DNA from 2 places in the Brachybacterium sp. GCM10030252 genome. Region 2 is predicted to be linked to the other one. Evidence: riboswitches for the same ligand, from Rfam matches in the RefSeq annotation. Region 2 holds a riboswitch; the other holds the start of a gene.
The links. A riboswitch is a leader RNA that binds a small molecule or an ion and turns the genes downstream of it on or off. The one in region 2 is predicted to bind thiamine pyrophosphate.
Positions count from the first base shown of each region.

Region 1 (7,515 bases), on a different contig from region 2:
GGCGGGCGGCACGCTCGGGAGACAGCAGCACGGTCCCGGCCGGCTCCGGCACTGCCGGCACTGCCGGCGCGACGAGGTCCGACGCCTCCGCCGGGGCCACTGGCGAGGAGACGACGGACGACGCCGAGGAGGACCTCGGCGAGATCCAGTACCGCAACGTCATCGACGCCGCGGCCGGTGGCGCGGGCGACGGGCTCAAGCTCGCCGCCATGATCGGGGCGATGCTGTTGGCCTTCATCTCTCTCATCGGCCTGGTCAACCTTCTGATCGGCACGGTGGGCGACTGGTTCGGTGCCGGTGACCTGACGTTCGAGCAGATCCTGGGTTACGTGTTCGCCCCGGTCATGGTCATGCTGGGCGTGCCGTGGAGCGAGGCCGTCGCCTCCGGCAGCTTCGTGGGGCAGAAGCTCGTGCTCAACGAGTTCGTCGCCTTCACCAACTTCGGTCCCGAGGCCGGCAGTTTCAGCGAGAAGTCCGCGGCGATCATCACCTTCAGCCTGACCGGCTTCGCGAACTTCAGCTCCCTGGGCATCCTGCTGGGCGGCATCGGCCAGATCGCCCCCGAGCGCCGTTCCGAGATCGCCCAGATGGGCATCAAGGCCATCCTCGCCGGGACCCTCGCCAACCTCATGAGCGCCACGATCGCCGGCATCCTGCTGGCCTGAGTCGGCGGCCGGCCGGCGCGGCCCCGCCGAGCAGGTCCTCAGGAGTCCGGTGGGCGCTGACCCGGAGCACCTGCTCGGTGGGACGTCGTCGGATACCTGCGGGCAGGCCCGGCCCTGAGATGTCGTGTACCGGCCTCCGGTGGCGGGCTCCCCGGGGTCTTACCGGGAGAGTCCGTGCGCGCCTGCCTTGGCGCGGACGACGGGCTCCACCGCGGGAAGCGGGTGGCGGTGGCCGTACAGGGTCGGGGCCGGGCCCGGGTACTCGACCAGCGCGTCCTCGGCCACCTCGTTGTACGCGGCGAGCGGGTCGACGTCCTGTCCATTGAATCGTGTGGCGCCGATGTGCACCTCGGTCCCGCCCCATGCGTGCACGAGCTCCGCGGGGGCCACACCGTCGACGGCACGCACGGCATTGTCCTCGATCCAGAGCTTGGAGTTCACGCCGACTCCCCACGAGTAGACGAAGTGCTCTGCGTCGGGGATGACGAACAGGTTGTTGTAGACGTGGACAGCCCCGTAGCGGACGCGTGGGGCTCGCTCGGCGAGGTTCTCGAACCGGTTGTGATGGAAGGTCACGCGAAGCTTGCCCTCGTCCTCCGGCTTGCTGTCGCTGTTGCCGATCAGCACCGAGGTGCTCCCGTTCCTGATCGTGCTCCAGCTGACGGTGACCAGGTCTGCCTGATTGGTGATGTCGAGCAGGCCGTCGACCCGGTGGACCACGTCGCCGAAGATGGTTTCCTTGGGCTCGCCTGCGCGATACGGTCCGTCGATGGTCAGGTGATCGAGCCACACGTTCTTGGCGCCGATCAGACCGACGACGTCGAAACCCTCGGAGACCCACCCGTCCTGGTTGCGCTGCGGGAAGCAGTTCTCCATGCCGGTGAGCTCCAGGTTCCTCACGATGATGTTCTCGCCGCGCAGGATCAGACTCACACCGATCAGGCGTGCGTCGTCCTCACCGATGAGCGTGAGATTGCTCGGCAGGTCCAGCTGGATGCTGTTCAGCTGTGCCTGGTGGGAACGGTCGCGTGCGTCCTCGAGCGGTCCCTCCGGGTCACCGTCGTAGTGGGCCGGGTCGTACTCCTCGAGGTACGCCTCCAGGTCCCACGCGGGGTCGGCGTAGTCCTCGCACGTCAGCGCAGCCCCGTCGGGCCCCGTGTTCATGTCGATCGTGCCGCGGACCGTGATGATCACGGGCTCGTCGCCGGCTCGCTCGAGCGCGGAGATGAGTTCGGCCTTGGTCGTCACGGTGAACACCATGTCGCCGGCGGCGTCGGCACCTCCCGTGGTGCCGGCGCCGGCGGACCCCCAGCCGTCCCCGGCGCGCAGGGTCTCTCGCGCCGGGTCCTCGGGGCGCGCCTGCGCGGTGGTCGCGCCGACAGCAGTCAGGGGGGCAGCCACCGCTGCGGTGGTCAGGGCTTGCATCAAACGTCGGCGTCGTAGCACGGGCTCTCCTGAGTGTGGATTGCTGTCCTTCGAATGGACCGCCGTCGGCGGGGTCATTCGTCCGATCGCAGCGGGTTCGCCTCTCGGGTACGGCGACCACACAGGGGATGTCGTGGCAGAGCGCGGATCATCCTCGCGCCCTCGCGATGAGAAACCGGTTTCCCGCTGATCTTGGGTGCGACCATACTGTGCCGCTGGCCTCGTATCAACCCTCGATGGCGGGCGGGAACCGATTTCTGGCTGCCCGCCGCGGCGTGGCCCCTCACTCCACGGCGCCGTCCAGCGCCTGCTGCCAGAAGGCGGATTCGAGCCGGGTCGCGGTGCGGAACACCGTGGCCACCTCCTCGAATCGCTGCTCGGTGAGGGACCGCGCCGCCAGGACGTCGAGGTGGGCGATGGCGTCGCGCGCGGCCTGCTGGAACTCCTCGCTCGCGTACTCGGCGATCCAGTCGCGGTAGGGGTGCTCCGGCTGCTCCTCGAGGCGGGGAGCCAGACGGGCCCCGATCTCGGCGTACCCGATCGCGCACGGGGCGAGGGCCACATTCAGGTCGAGCTGGTCCCCGACCTGCCCGCTGTCCAGCACGTACCGGGTGTAGGCGACGGTGGCCTGCTTCTCGGGTGCGGCGTCCAGCTGCGAGCGATCGATGCCCCAGCTCGCGGTGAGCCGCACATGCAGCTCGGTCTCGGCCAGGGTCGTCGCGAGGGCATCGGCGGAGTGCTGGATGTCCTCGAGCCGTCGGCTCTTGAAGGCGGCCAGCGCGTTGGCCCGCGCGAACTGGACGAGGAACAGGTAGTCCTGGATCAGGTAGTCCTGGAATGCGGCGAGCGGCAGTGTGCCCGCGCCGAGCTGCTCGACGAACGGGTGGCGGGTGTAATCGTCCCAGTCGGGCAGGGCGGCGGACCTGAGATCGTCGAACAGGCTCATCGTGCCTCCCCGGTGAACGGGTGGAGGTAGGACTGCTCGAAGAAGTCGAGCTCGAGGGCGACGGTGCGCTCGAAGAACTCCCGGGCCCGCTCGGGGCTGCCGGGTCCTGCTGCGTCGAGCTCGGCGTGCAGGAAGTTCACGAAGCCGGCGAAGTCCGGGTTGTCGTGGAGGTCGATCCATTCGGAGTGGACGAAGCTGCTCGGCCGCGGGTCCGGAGCGGCGGCGGCCCAGTCGTGGTAGAGCCATTCGGTGACCACCAGCACGGCGAGGATCGCGGCATAGTCCCGGGTCTCGGCGGCTTCGCGGAAGATGGTGGTGAAGCCGGTGGTCGCCAGCGTGTCCGGGACGGTTGCGCGGTCGTGCTCGCTCACGCCCAGGGACTCGAACGCGCGCAGGAAGTAGGTGTTCTCGTCCCCGGCGACCTCGCCGACGAACTGCGACAGCCGCAGCCGGGCCTCGAACGTGGGGGCCTCGGCGATGCCGGCGCCCAGGAGCACCAGGAAGCTGTCGAGGAAGCGATGGTCCTGGATCAGGTATCCGGCCATCGCCTCGTCGGGGATCGACCCGTCGTGGAGCTCCGCCACGAAGCGGTGCTGGACGGCTCGGGTCCAGGTGGGTTCGCTGGCCTCACGGAGGTCGTCGGTGAAAGAGGTGGACATCGGGACTTCTCCTCGTCAGTCGATCCGTCCGGATGGGAGCTCCCGATCCGGTGACCCGGGGCCCGACCTCGAGGCGCGCTCGCGACGCGGCGAGCGGCGCAGTGACGCAGTGACGCAGTGCGACGTCATGACATCCCTCCGCGAGCGCTAACTCGATCAGGTTCGTCGGGTGTGATCTCAGCCCCTGGCGGGGCACCCCGTGTCGACGACGACCTTACCCCGACATAGCAGGAGCCGCCCCGGGACCGCGGCGTTGAGGCCGGGTCCCGGGGCGGCTGAGCGGGGCCGTGATCGCCCACGTCGGTCCCCGGAGGGTCACCGATCACGCGACGAGACTCCGCATGACCGAGGGGTCGGAGATCAAGCGATCAGGTGGGCCCACGGTCTCGCCGATCAGGTGGACCGACGGTCCTGCCGGTCAGCGAGCGGCGTCCCGCTCCTGCGGTCGGTCGCCGTTCACTCGGAGTCGAAGGCGCCGTCGTCGGCCCCGAAGGCACTGTCCTCGGAGCCGTCCTCACCGGTCGCCTCGGGGGCGTAGTCCTCGTCGAGCGGGACCTCGCGGCGCTGGTCGAGGACATCCGCTGGATCGGCGTAGGCGGAGGTGACGGAGCCGAGCTCCTCGGAGCCGAGGGCGTCCGTGGTCCCGTCGTCCGGCAGGGCATCGACCTCCTGGTCCAGGGCGTCCTCGAGCGGGGCCTCGGGGGAGTGCTCGTGCGGCGTGCTGGTCATCGTCCTGCTCCTTTCCTCCGGTGGTGTCCGGTCACTGGCAGTATCCGATATTCCGCGCCGATGATCGACTGCTCCGGCCCGCGATCGCTGGAAGCTCAAGCCCTCGCGCCGGGCGGAGCCCCGAGCGACGTCGGGCCGAGTCCCGAGCTCTTCGGGCCGAGTCCCGAACTCTTCGGGCGGAGCCCGGAGCCTCGTCGGGCCGGACCCGTACCTGCCCGGGGCCGACGCTCAGGCGCGCGAGCCCAGGCCGACGATGTGCTCCGGGAGACGCTCGTTGCTGCCGTACATGAAGTGGTTCTCCATGCGCTCGGAGTAGCGGCTCGCCTCGGTGGTGCGGCCGACGGCCTCGGCGACCTCGCGGATGTGGATCGGGGCTGCGCCGCAGCACACCCCGAGGTAGTTCACGCCCAGCTCCAGCGCCTCACGGGCGAAGGCGCTGATCTCGTAGCGGTTGGTCAGCAGGGGGTCCAGGGCGGTGGGGAAGGTGCGCCCGTGCGGGGAGGGCACGGCCGCGGCGGGATCGGAGAGGTTGAAGAACGTCGGCTCCTCCTCCGTGGTGCGGTACGGGATCGGCAGAGCGCCCACGTGGCAGTCCACGGCCTCGCGGATCTCGCGCAGCCACGGCAGCATCGTCGCCGGCCCGCGGAAGCAGTTCAGCCCCACCACGTCGGCCCCGGCCTGCTCGAGGCGCTGTGCGGTCTCGACGATCCCGGCGCCCTCGGCCATCTCCTGGAACGCCATCGGGGCGAGAGTGATCACCACGGGCAGGCCGGAGGCCTTGGCGACCTCGAGCGCGGTCAGCGCCTCCTCGGCGTAGTAGAAGGTCTCGCCGACGATGAGGTCGGCCCCTTCCTCGACGGCCCAGCCGACCATCTCCTCGAACATGCCTCGGACCTCGCGCTGCGTCGTGGTGTCCGCCGGGTCCCAGATGTTGGAGTTGGAGATGTTGCCGGCGACGAGATTGCCCGGGACGGCGTCGGCGACCTCGCGGGCGATCTGCAGAGCGGACCGGTTCAGGGGCTCGAGGAGGTCCTCCTTGCCGATGACGCGCATCTTCTCGCGGTGGCCGTTGTAGGTGAAGGCCTCGACGATGTCGGAGCCGGCGCGCTGGAAGTCCACATGCAGGGTGCGCAGCGCCTCGGGGTGCTCGAGGGCGACCTCGGGCACGAACTCGCCGGCGGTCAGGTAGCCGCGCCGTTCGAGCTCGAAGAGGAAGCCCTCGGCGCAGATGACGGTGCCGGCATCGAGGCGTTCGGTCAGGTGGTTGCGGGTCATGGCGTGCCCTCGTCGTCGCGGTTCCAGTGGTGGCCGCTGGTGACTGTATCCGTGCCTCGTGGTGGGCCGTATGGGTTGTGGCGATCTGTGAACGCGCACGATGCCGGGGCGCCAGGGCAGGGGTGGCCTCCTCGGCGGTGCCGGGTCATGGCCGCGGCTGGTCGCCCTGTGTTCCCTCGTCGCCCGCGTCCTTCTCCTCGCCGCCGCCCTGTGGCCCGTCACCCCGTGACTCGTCGCCCTGTGGACCCTCCCCGGCGGCGACGTCCGCCTGGCCGGCCTCAGCAGTCCCCAGTCGATCCTCGAGCTCCTCGACGCGGCGGCGCAGAGCGAGCACCCGCCGCACGCCGGGCAGCGTGACGCCCTCCCGGGTCAGGTCGACGATCTCGCGCAGCTGCGCGATCTCGCGGCGCGAGTAGCGGCGCTGGCCTCCGTCCGAGCGGTCGGGGGAGACGAAGTCCTCGTCGTCGAGCCGTCGCAGCGTGGCGGGCTGGACGCCGATCAGCTCCGCCGTCTGTCCGATCGTGTAGAACGGCGCATCCTCCCCACCGTGGGGGAGGAGCGGGTCCTCCTGCGGACCTGCGTACGCGGCGCTCGCGGCGGAGCCGGGATCCTCCGCGCGCCGCTGCGCCGATCGCCCTGTTCGCGTCATGATCAACTCTCCGGTGTTCTCGCGCGGGATCGCCGGGACGGCGATCGGCGGGACCGCGGGGCCGGCCGCCGGTCACCCCTGCGCTCGAGCGTGCTCCTCCTGTCGGATGCCGGCGGGCAGGCCGTCGACCGATACAGCATAGGCGTCGGCCGCGACTGTGAGCTCGCCACCGGCCACGGGCAGGCCCTGGAGGCTCGCCCGACCCACGGAGGCGGGGGTGGGAGCCGCGACGAACCGCCCGCCGGGGACGTCAGCCTCCAGGCCGAGGGCGATGCGCAGCATCTCGAAGGGGGTCGCGGCGGCCCATGCCTGGGGCGAGCAGGAGGTGGGGTAGGGCACGGGCATCGGCGCTTCCTGGCGGGAGAAGCCGCAGAACAGCTCGGGCAGGCGCCCGTCGAACGCCTCCAGGGCGTCCAGCAGCCCGTCCACCACCGCGGTGGCCGCATCCCGTCGGCCGTAGCGCGCCATGCCCGCGGCTCCCAGCACCGTGTCGTGAGGCCACACCGAGCCGTTGTGGTAGCTGGCCGGGTTGTAGCGCAGGGCCGCGGACGAGAGCGTGCGGATCCCGAAGCCCGTGAACATCTCCGGCTCCAGCAGGCGGTCGATGACCCGGTCCGCGACCGATTCCTCCACGATCCCGCTGAGCAGGCAGTGGCCGATATTGGAGGAGAGCACGCGCACGGGTCGCTTGGCGCCGTCCAGCGCCATCGCGTAGAAGCCCAGATCCTCCTGCCAGAACGCGTCGTGGAAGCGCGCCTTCAGGGCGGCGGCGCGCTCCCGCAGCTGCTCGGCGCGCTGCTGCTCGCCCCAGATCTCGAACAGCACCGCACCTGCGAGGAAGGCCGCGTAGCAGTAGCCCTGCACCTCGGCCAGGGCGATCGGGGTGCTCACCTCGTGGCCGTGCTCGTCGCAGATCGAATCCAGGCTGTCCTTCCATCCCTGGTTCTGGAGGCCGCGATCGGTGGCGCGCTGGTACTCGACGAACCCGTCCCCGTCGCGATCGCCGTACTCCTGGATCCAGGTCAGCGCCGCCTCCACGGCCGGCCGCAGCTGATCGATCTCGGTGCGGGGCACGCCCCACTGCGCGGCGCGTCCGACCAGCGCGACGAACAGGGGCGTGGAGTCGATGGAGCCGTAGTAGATGCCGTCCCCGCCGGGGGCGAGCGA
Region 1 covers NZ_JBHTDM010000009.1:320,398-327,912, forward strand. The annotation lists gene ACFQRJ_RS10110 (NupC/NupG family nucleoside CNT transporter) at 1-665, shown strand, start outside; gene ACFQRJ_RS10115 (polysaccharide lyase family 1 protein) at 825-2,066, opposite strand; gene tenA (thiaminase II) at 2,374-3,036, opposite strand; gene ACFQRJ_RS10125 (TenA family protein) at 3,033-3,695, opposite strand; TPP riboswitch at 3,812-3,905, opposite strand; gene ACFQRJ_RS10130 (hypothetical protein) at 4,152-4,424, opposite strand; gene ACFQRJ_RS10135 (homocysteine S-methyltransferase family protein) at 4,653-5,699, opposite strand; gene ACFQRJ_RS10140 (MerR family transcriptional regulator) at 5,845-6,348, opposite strand; gene ACFQRJ_RS10145 (glycogen debranching N-terminal domain-containing protein) at 6,421-7,515, opposite strand, start outside.
Region 1: linked by a shared signal. The riboswitch ahead of ACFQRJ_RS10125 (TenA family protein) and the one ahead of ACFQRJ_RS10980 (ECF transporter S component) in region 2 are both predicted to bind thiamine pyrophosphate.

Region 2 (7,515 bases):
CAGATCCCCGCCGACGATCACCGGCGCGCCCGCCCCGCGCACCAGCGCGCTGAGGTGCTCGGCGTGGGCGATGCGGTTCTCCTCCTGCAGCGCGAGATGCGTGGAGGAGACGACGACCGCGCCGCCACCGGGCACCGAGAGCCGCACGGCGGCCACCCCACGCGGGTAGGTCGAGTTCAGGTCGCTCAGCCGCTGGGCGACGGGATGGGCGCCGCGCCGGATCACCTGCCGGGCGATCTCGTCGCTCGCCAGGATCGCCAGCCCCCGGCCGCCCGCGCCGCCGACCAGGACGCGCAGTCCGGTCTGCCCGGCGAACCAGGCCAGCCGCGCCGTCGGCAGCACGAACCGCGGCGCTTCCTGCATCAGCAGCACGTCGGGCTCGAGGTCGACGATCGTCTCGATCGCGGCCCGCAGGTCGCCCCGGAGCTCCCACAGGTTCCAGCTGAGGATGCGCAGATCCCAGCCTCGCTCCGACACGATCAGTTCTCCTCGCCGGCAGGGGCGAGCATCGGCTCGAGCACCTGGTCGACCAGGCCGATCAGTTCGTCGACCTCGTAGCCGGGCCAGCCGAAGAGCATGCGCCGCCATTCCGGCGGCACCGACTTCGGCCCCAGCGCGGCCCCGAGCAGGGCGCCGGTGATGCAGGCGACGGTGTCCGTGTCGTACCCGGCGCGGGCCGCCGCATCCAGGGCGGCGACCATGGCGTCGCGCTGGTCGAACTTGCCCTGCGGGATCGGGCTGACCACGGTGATCGCGGACCACGCCGCCTGGAACGCGCCGACGACCCAACCGTTGCGCCGGAACGAGACGGGGGTCCCGGCCTCGGCCTCCTCGATGCGGTCGATCCACAGCGCCCGGCGCTCGTCGTCCAGCCGGGACAGGCCGCGGCGCACGTCGAGCTCCCCGGTGAGGATCGCGTGGCGCACCGCGAAGCCCCACAGCATGCAGGCCTCGGTGGCATCGGGATGGACGTGTGTGAGCCGGCACACCACGTCGATCGCGTCGGCCACGTCGTCGTCGGACGAGAGCAGGTAGGGCAGGACCGCGACGTGGGTGCGCATCAGCGACCCGTTGCCGGCATTGGCCGGAAGCTCCTCGTGCGCACCGGCCGCCGCGGCGCGGAAGTCCGCCGCCCTGGGCGCGTAGTGACCGTCCGCCCACGCCAGGTCCGCGGCGCGACGCACCACCGTCGAGGTGAGCGTGCCGATATCCGGTGTGCCCAGCGACCAGGAGTACCACTCGCGGGCGATGTGATCTTGAGCGGATTCGATGCGCAGATCGTGCCCGTCCGGCGCGGAGATCGCGGCCTCCAGCACCACGATCGCCATGGACGTGTCGTCGGTCCACTCCCCCGGTTGCCAGCCCAGCACTCCGCCACCGATCATGCCGATGTCCTCGGAGGCCACCACCGGAGCGTGGAACTCGTACGGGGCGCCGAGAGCGTCTCCCGTGGCCGCCGCCACCACGGAACCGATGGCGCGCTGGCGCTGCACCGGGGTCAGCCCTGGTCCCCTGGTCTCAGCAGCGTCGGTCCTCACGCTCACATCGTTCCACACCGACCGGAATGGTTCCTGAGCCCCGCTACCCTGAGAGGGACTTCGAAGGAGTTCCATGACCGACACCTCCGGCCGCCCCGGCACCACGGGCCAGCCCGCGGAGCAGGCCTGCGCCGACCCGCACGACCACACCGGCCACGACCACCCGCCCACAGGCGCCGACCTGGTGCGCGGCCTGGTCCAGGGCTACTCGATCCTCGCCCTGATCATCCCCGTGCTCGGGGTGGTCCTGCTGCTGGCGATCCTGCCGCTGGCCCCCACCAGCCCCGTGGTGCTCCTGCTGGGCGTCGCCCTGGGCGCCTCGCACCTGCTCGCCCTGGTCGCGACCAGCCTGTTCGTCGCGCGCACCCGCCGGCAGCTGGCCGTGAACCCAGGGCTGCTCGCGGTGCGCAGCACGATCGAGGAGGTGCTGCGCGTGGCCGCGGTGCTGCTGGCGATGCTGCTGTGGCCGGCGGACATCCGCGCCGAGCTCGGCGTGTGGGTCGGCGCGGGCGCGGCCATCGTGTGGCTGGCCCTGGCCACGGTGCAGACGGTCGCGACCCGTCGCCGCATCGCGCGCCCCTCGCAATGGTCCGAGGACGCCGTCTCGACGCTGCTCGCAGGACGCGTCGGCGCCCGCTCCACCGTGATCATGCGGCTGCTGGACGTGATCGGCACCGTGGCCTTCCAGGTGGGAGCGACCGCCCTGGTGATCATGTCCCCGGTCCTCGCCATCGGCACCGCGGTCCTCTCCGTCGGCTCGGGCCTGTCCACCCTGGTCATCCAGCGCCGGCCGCCGGCGCAGCGCTCCCGGTCCCCCTGGGCGTACGCCCCGCTCGTGATCGGCCTGCTGACCCTCGCCCTCGCCTCGCTGGGTCTGGCGACCCCCTGACGGCGCACCCCCACACCTGTCCCCTCCGTCCGATCCCGCAGGAGCGATGATGACCACTGCCCCCTCGTCCGAGACCACCGTGAACTCCGGCCTCGTCCTCGACCAGGTCGATCCGGGCATCCGCCTCCAGGACGACCTCTTCGGCCACGTCAACGGGCGATGGCTGCGCGAGCACCGGATCCCGGCGGACCGCTCCAGCGACGGAGCCTTCCATCAGCTGCGCGACCTCTCCGAGGAGCGGGTGCGGGAGATCGTCGAGCAGGCGGCGGCAGAGGTCGAGCAGGCGGCGGGGACCGGGGACGGGGCCGCCGAGGGAGCACCCGTCACCGACCGCGGCCGCGTCGGCGCGCTGTACCGCATGTTCATGGACACCGAGGCGATCGAGGCGGCCGGTACCGCGCCCCTCGAGGACATGCTGAGCGCCATCACCGCGGCCGACGACCTCGAGGCCATCACCCGCACCATGGCCGCCCCGGATTCGGGCGCGAGCGCCCTGCTGGCCTACGTGTGGACCGACGACCACGATTCCTCCAGCTACCAGGTCAAACTGCATCAGGGCGGGCTCGGCCTGCCCGATGAGTCCTACTACCGCGAGGAGCACTACGGGCAGATCCGCGAGGCCTACACCGAGCACCTGGCCGCTCTCGCCCGCCTGACCGGCCTGCCCGGCCGCGAGGGCCTGGTCGAGGGCGATGCGGACGCACAGGCCACCGCGGTGATGGACTTCGAGACCCGCCTGGCCGGATGCCACGTCGACGTCGTGCGCCTGCGCGACCGCGAGAAGTCCTACAACCCGATGGACGAGGCGCAGCGCCGCGAGCTGGCCCCTGCCTTCCCCTGGACCGCCTACATCGAGGGCACCGGAGCCCCGGAATCGGTCTTCGACGTGGTCTCGGTCGGCCAGCCCGAGTTCGTCTCCGCCGCTGCCGAGCTGCTGGCCGGCGAGGACCTCGCCGTGCTGCGCACCTGGCTGGCCCTCCACGCCGTCTCCTCGTACGCCCCCTACCTGCCCGCGGCCATCGTCGAGGAGGACTTCGCCTTCTTCGGGAAGGTGCTCTCCGGCGCCGAGGAGCTGCGCGAGCGCTGGAAGCGCGGCGTCGCTTTCGTCGAGGGCGCCGTGGGCTTCGCCGTCGGCCGCGAGTACGTCGACCGCCACTTCCCGCCGGCCCACAAGGAGCGCATGACCGCACTGGTCGATGCTCTGCTGGAGGCCTACCGCAGCTCGATCGGGACCCTGGAGTGGATGACGCCGGCCACCCGGGAGAAGGCGCTGGCCAAGCTCGAGAAGTTCACCCCCAAGATCGGCTACCCCGAGCGCTGGCGCGAGTACGACGGGCTCGAGGTGGTCCCCGGCGACCTGGTCGCCACCGCGCGCGCCGCACGCCGCTTCGACGCCGACTACGAGTACGCCAAGGTCGGCGGCCCCATCGACGAGACCGAGTGGCACATGACGCCGCAGACGGTCAACGCCTACTACAACCCCGGGCGCAACGAGATCGTCTTCCCCGCCGCCATCCTGCAGCCGCCGTTCTTCGACGGCGAGGCGGAGGACGCCGTGAACTTCGGCGGCATCGGCGCGGTCATCGGCCACGAGGTCGGCCACGGCTTCGACGACCAGGGCTCGAAGTACGACGGGGACGGCAACCTGGTCACCTGGTGGACGGCCGAGGACCGTCAGGCCTTCGACGACCGCGCCGCCGCCCTCATCGCCCAGTATTCCGAGCTCTCCCCGCGCGACCTCGACGACTCCCACCGCGTCAACGGCGCCCTCACCATCGGCGAGAACATCGGCGACCTCGGCGGTCTCTCCATCGCCGTGAAGGCGTACCTGGCCAGCCGGTCCGCCGAGGAGGCCGCGGCCGAACTGGACGGGTACACCGGTCTGCAGCGCATCTTCCTGTCCTGGGCGACGGTGTGGCGGGGCAAGAACCGCACGCAGGAGGCGATCCGCCGGCTCGCGGTGGACCCGCACGCGCCGATGGAGTTCCGCTGCAACACGGTCGCCGGCCATCTCGACGAGTTCCACAGCGCCTTCGGCGTGCGCGAGGGCGACGGGATGTACCGCGCCCCCGAGGAGCGGGTGTCGATCTGGTGAGCACGACGGTGAGGATCCCGTGAGGCCCGAGGCGCCATTCTACGTCGGCACCACCAGGCCCTCCTGGGTCGGGTGGACCCGCATCGCCCTGACCCTGCTGTTCGGTGCGGTCCTGGCGCTGGTGCTGGCCCAGCGCGGCCTCGTGGCCGCCGTGCCGCCGGCCGCCGGGGTGTTCGCCCTGCTGGCGCTGTGGACCTGGATGGGCCAGCACACGCGCTTCATCGTCGACGACCGCGGCCTCACGGTGAGCCTCGGCGGGTTCCTCCCGCGCCCGACGTGGCCGCTGGCCGGCTTCCGCACCGTCCAGTACCGCATCGTGCCGCAGCCGGCCGTCGGGGCGAGCCTCGGCGGCTACGGATGGCGCCGCGGCATGGTGATCCCCGCCCGGCCCGAGGAGCTGCGGCCCGTCGGCGACCGGAAGCTGCTGACCGGCGGTGAGGCGCGGCAGTCCTACCGCATGGTCGTCACCCGGCCGGGGACCATGGTCGAGATCGTCGGCCGCGAGGGCACCGGGTATCTGCTGACGCCCGAGGACCCCGAGGCGACGGCCGCGGCCATCGACCAGGCGATCCGGGCGCGGCGCTGACGCCACCGCCGAGGGAGTATCCTGAGTGCCGGTCATCCACTGACAGGGGAGCACCAACGGGGTGCTGAGAGTGCGCGAACCTGCGCAGACCCTCGAACCTGATCCGGTTCACACCGGCGTAGGGAGTCGGGATATCCGTGCGGCATCGATGATGCCGTGCGCCCCTTCCGTGAGAGGAAGGAGAAGTGATGACACGCTTTCGCACCATTGATCTGCTGGTCACCGTCATGATCGGGGCAGCCTTCGGCGTCGCGTTCCTGGGGTACGGCCAGCTCTACACCCTGATCAGCCCGCTGACGATGGCGTTCCGCCCCGCCGAGGGTCTGCTGGTGGGCATCTGGTTCCTGCCCGCCGTCCTCGCCGCCCTGATCGTCCGCAAGCCCGGCGCGGCGCTGCTGGCCGAGATGATCGCGGCATGCCTCGAGATGCTGCTGGGCGGCCAGTGGGGCTGGGGCACCGTGGTCTCCGGGCTGCTGCAGGGCGGTGGCGTCGAGCTCGCCGTCGCGCTGACCGCGTACCGCCGCTTCACGCTCCCGGTGGCCGTCCTCGGCGGAGTCCTCGCCGGCGGCCTGGAATGGATCTGGGAGCGCTTCGCCTACTACCCCGAGATGAGCTGGCCCTTCGCCCTGATCCTGCTCGGGTTCTTCCTCGTCTCCGGCGCCGCGCTGGGCGGCGGCCTGGGCTGGGCCGCGACCCGTGCCCTGGTGGCCACCGGCGCGGTGGATTCGCTCGCCGCGGGACGGGAGCACGCCCGCGCCGCCGCGGCGTGAGGACTGCGGCGTGAGAACCAGGGAGTCCGCCGCCGGGGCCGCGCTTGCGCTGTCCCGGGTCAGCTGGCGCCCGAACTCGCGGCGGGAGCCGACGGTCGCCGACCTCGACCTGAGCATCCCCGCCGGTCAGCGCGTGCTGCTCGCCGGCGCGAGCGGCAGCGGGAAATCGACGGTGCTGCGCGCCCTCGCCGGTCTTCTCGATGAGGAGGCCGGCGAGCTCTCGGGGCACATGGCGGTCTCGTCCCGGCCCGGTGAGCGCGGCCTGCTGCTGCAGAATCCCGCGCACGCGCTGGTGGCCGCGACCGTGGGCCGCGATGTCGCCTTCGGGCCCGAGAACGCGGCCCTGCCCCGGCCGGAGGTCCACCGGCGGGCCGCGGCGGCGCTGGATGCCGCGCAGGTGGACCTGGAGCCGTCGCGCGGCCCGCTGGAGGCCTCCGGCGGGCAGCAGCAGCGCGTCGCCCTGGCCGGCGCCCTCGCGCTCGGCCCGGACATGCTGCTGCTGGACGAACCCACGAGCATGCTCGACGCCGAGACCGCCCAGCAGGTGCGCTCGGCGATCCTGGCCAGCGCCGAGGGCCGCACCCTGGTCGTCGCGGAGCACCGGATCGAGCCCTGGCTGGATCACGTGGACCGCCTGGTGGTCCTCGGCGAGCAGGCCCGGATCCTCGCCGACGGGGACCCGCGGACGGTGCTGGCCGCCCAGAGCGACCTGCTCGAGGAGGCCGGAGTGCTGGCGGGGCGGGAGGCGCCGCCGGATGCCGGCCCGTCTCCGCGGCGTCCGAGCGGGAGCGATCCCGGGACGGTGGTCGCCTCCCTCGAGGAGGTCACCGTGCCGCGCCGGGGCGTCACGATCCCCGTCGGCCTGGAGGCGCGGGCCGGGCAGCTGACGGTGCTGACCGGGCCCAGCGGCGCCGGCAAGACGACCGTCGTCCGCGCCCTGCTGGGGGCGATGCGCCCCGCGACCGGCACCGTCCGGCGCCCGGATCGCGAGCGCATCGCCGTCGTCCCCCAGGATCCGGAGCACTCGTTCGTCGCCGCCACCGTGCGCGAGGAGCTGCTGGCCTCTCCGTGGGCCGACGACGAGCACCTCGCGGACGAGCTCCTGGAGCGCGCCGGCCTCGCCCATCTCGCCGGGGCCAACCCCTATCGGCTCGCCGGCGGGGAGCAGCGCCGCACCGCACTCGCGGCCGCCCTCGCCCAGCAGCCCGACCTGCTGGTCCTCGACGAGCCGACGGTCGGGCTGGACGCGCGCCGCCGCGGCGCCGTGCTGGACCTGCTCGAGGAGGCCGCCGCGCGCGGCTGCGCGGTGCTGGCCGCGACCCACGACCCCGAGCTCATCGCCCGGGCCGATCACCGGATCGAGCTGCCGGGTTCAGAGCACGGGGTTCCTCCCCCGCCGCGCCGCCGGATCCCGGCTGACGCCCTGAACCCGCTGACCCTCTGCCTGATCGGGATCCTCGCCGCCATCGGCTCGTTCGCGGTCCAGACCTGGCAGGGCGGTCTGCTCGCGCTGCTGCCGCTGGTGCTGCTGGGCCCACTGGCGGTGCGCACGCTGCGCGGCGCGGCGCTGCGGCTGACCCCGATCCTGCTCTCGGCCGCCGGGCTGGCCTGGACCACCGCCCTGCTCGGGGACGCGC
Region 2 covers NZ_JBHTDM010000010.1:125,233-132,747, reverse strand. The annotation lists gene ACFQRJ_RS11005 (endonuclease/exonuclease/phosphatase family protein) at 1-477, opposite strand, end outside; gene ACFQRJ_RS11000 (ADP-ribosylglycohydrolase family protein) at 480-1,538, opposite strand; gene ACFQRJ_RS10995 (hypothetical protein) at 1,612-2,427, shown strand; gene ACFQRJ_RS10990 (M13 family metallopeptidase) at 2,477-4,522, shown strand; gene ACFQRJ_RS10985 (glycosyltransferase) at 4,542-5,108, shown strand; TPP riboswitch at 5,143-5,250, shown strand; gene ACFQRJ_RS10980 (ECF transporter S component) at 5,297-5,878, shown strand; gene ACFQRJ_RS10975 (ATP-binding cassette domain-containing protein) at 5,889-7,515, shown strand, end outside.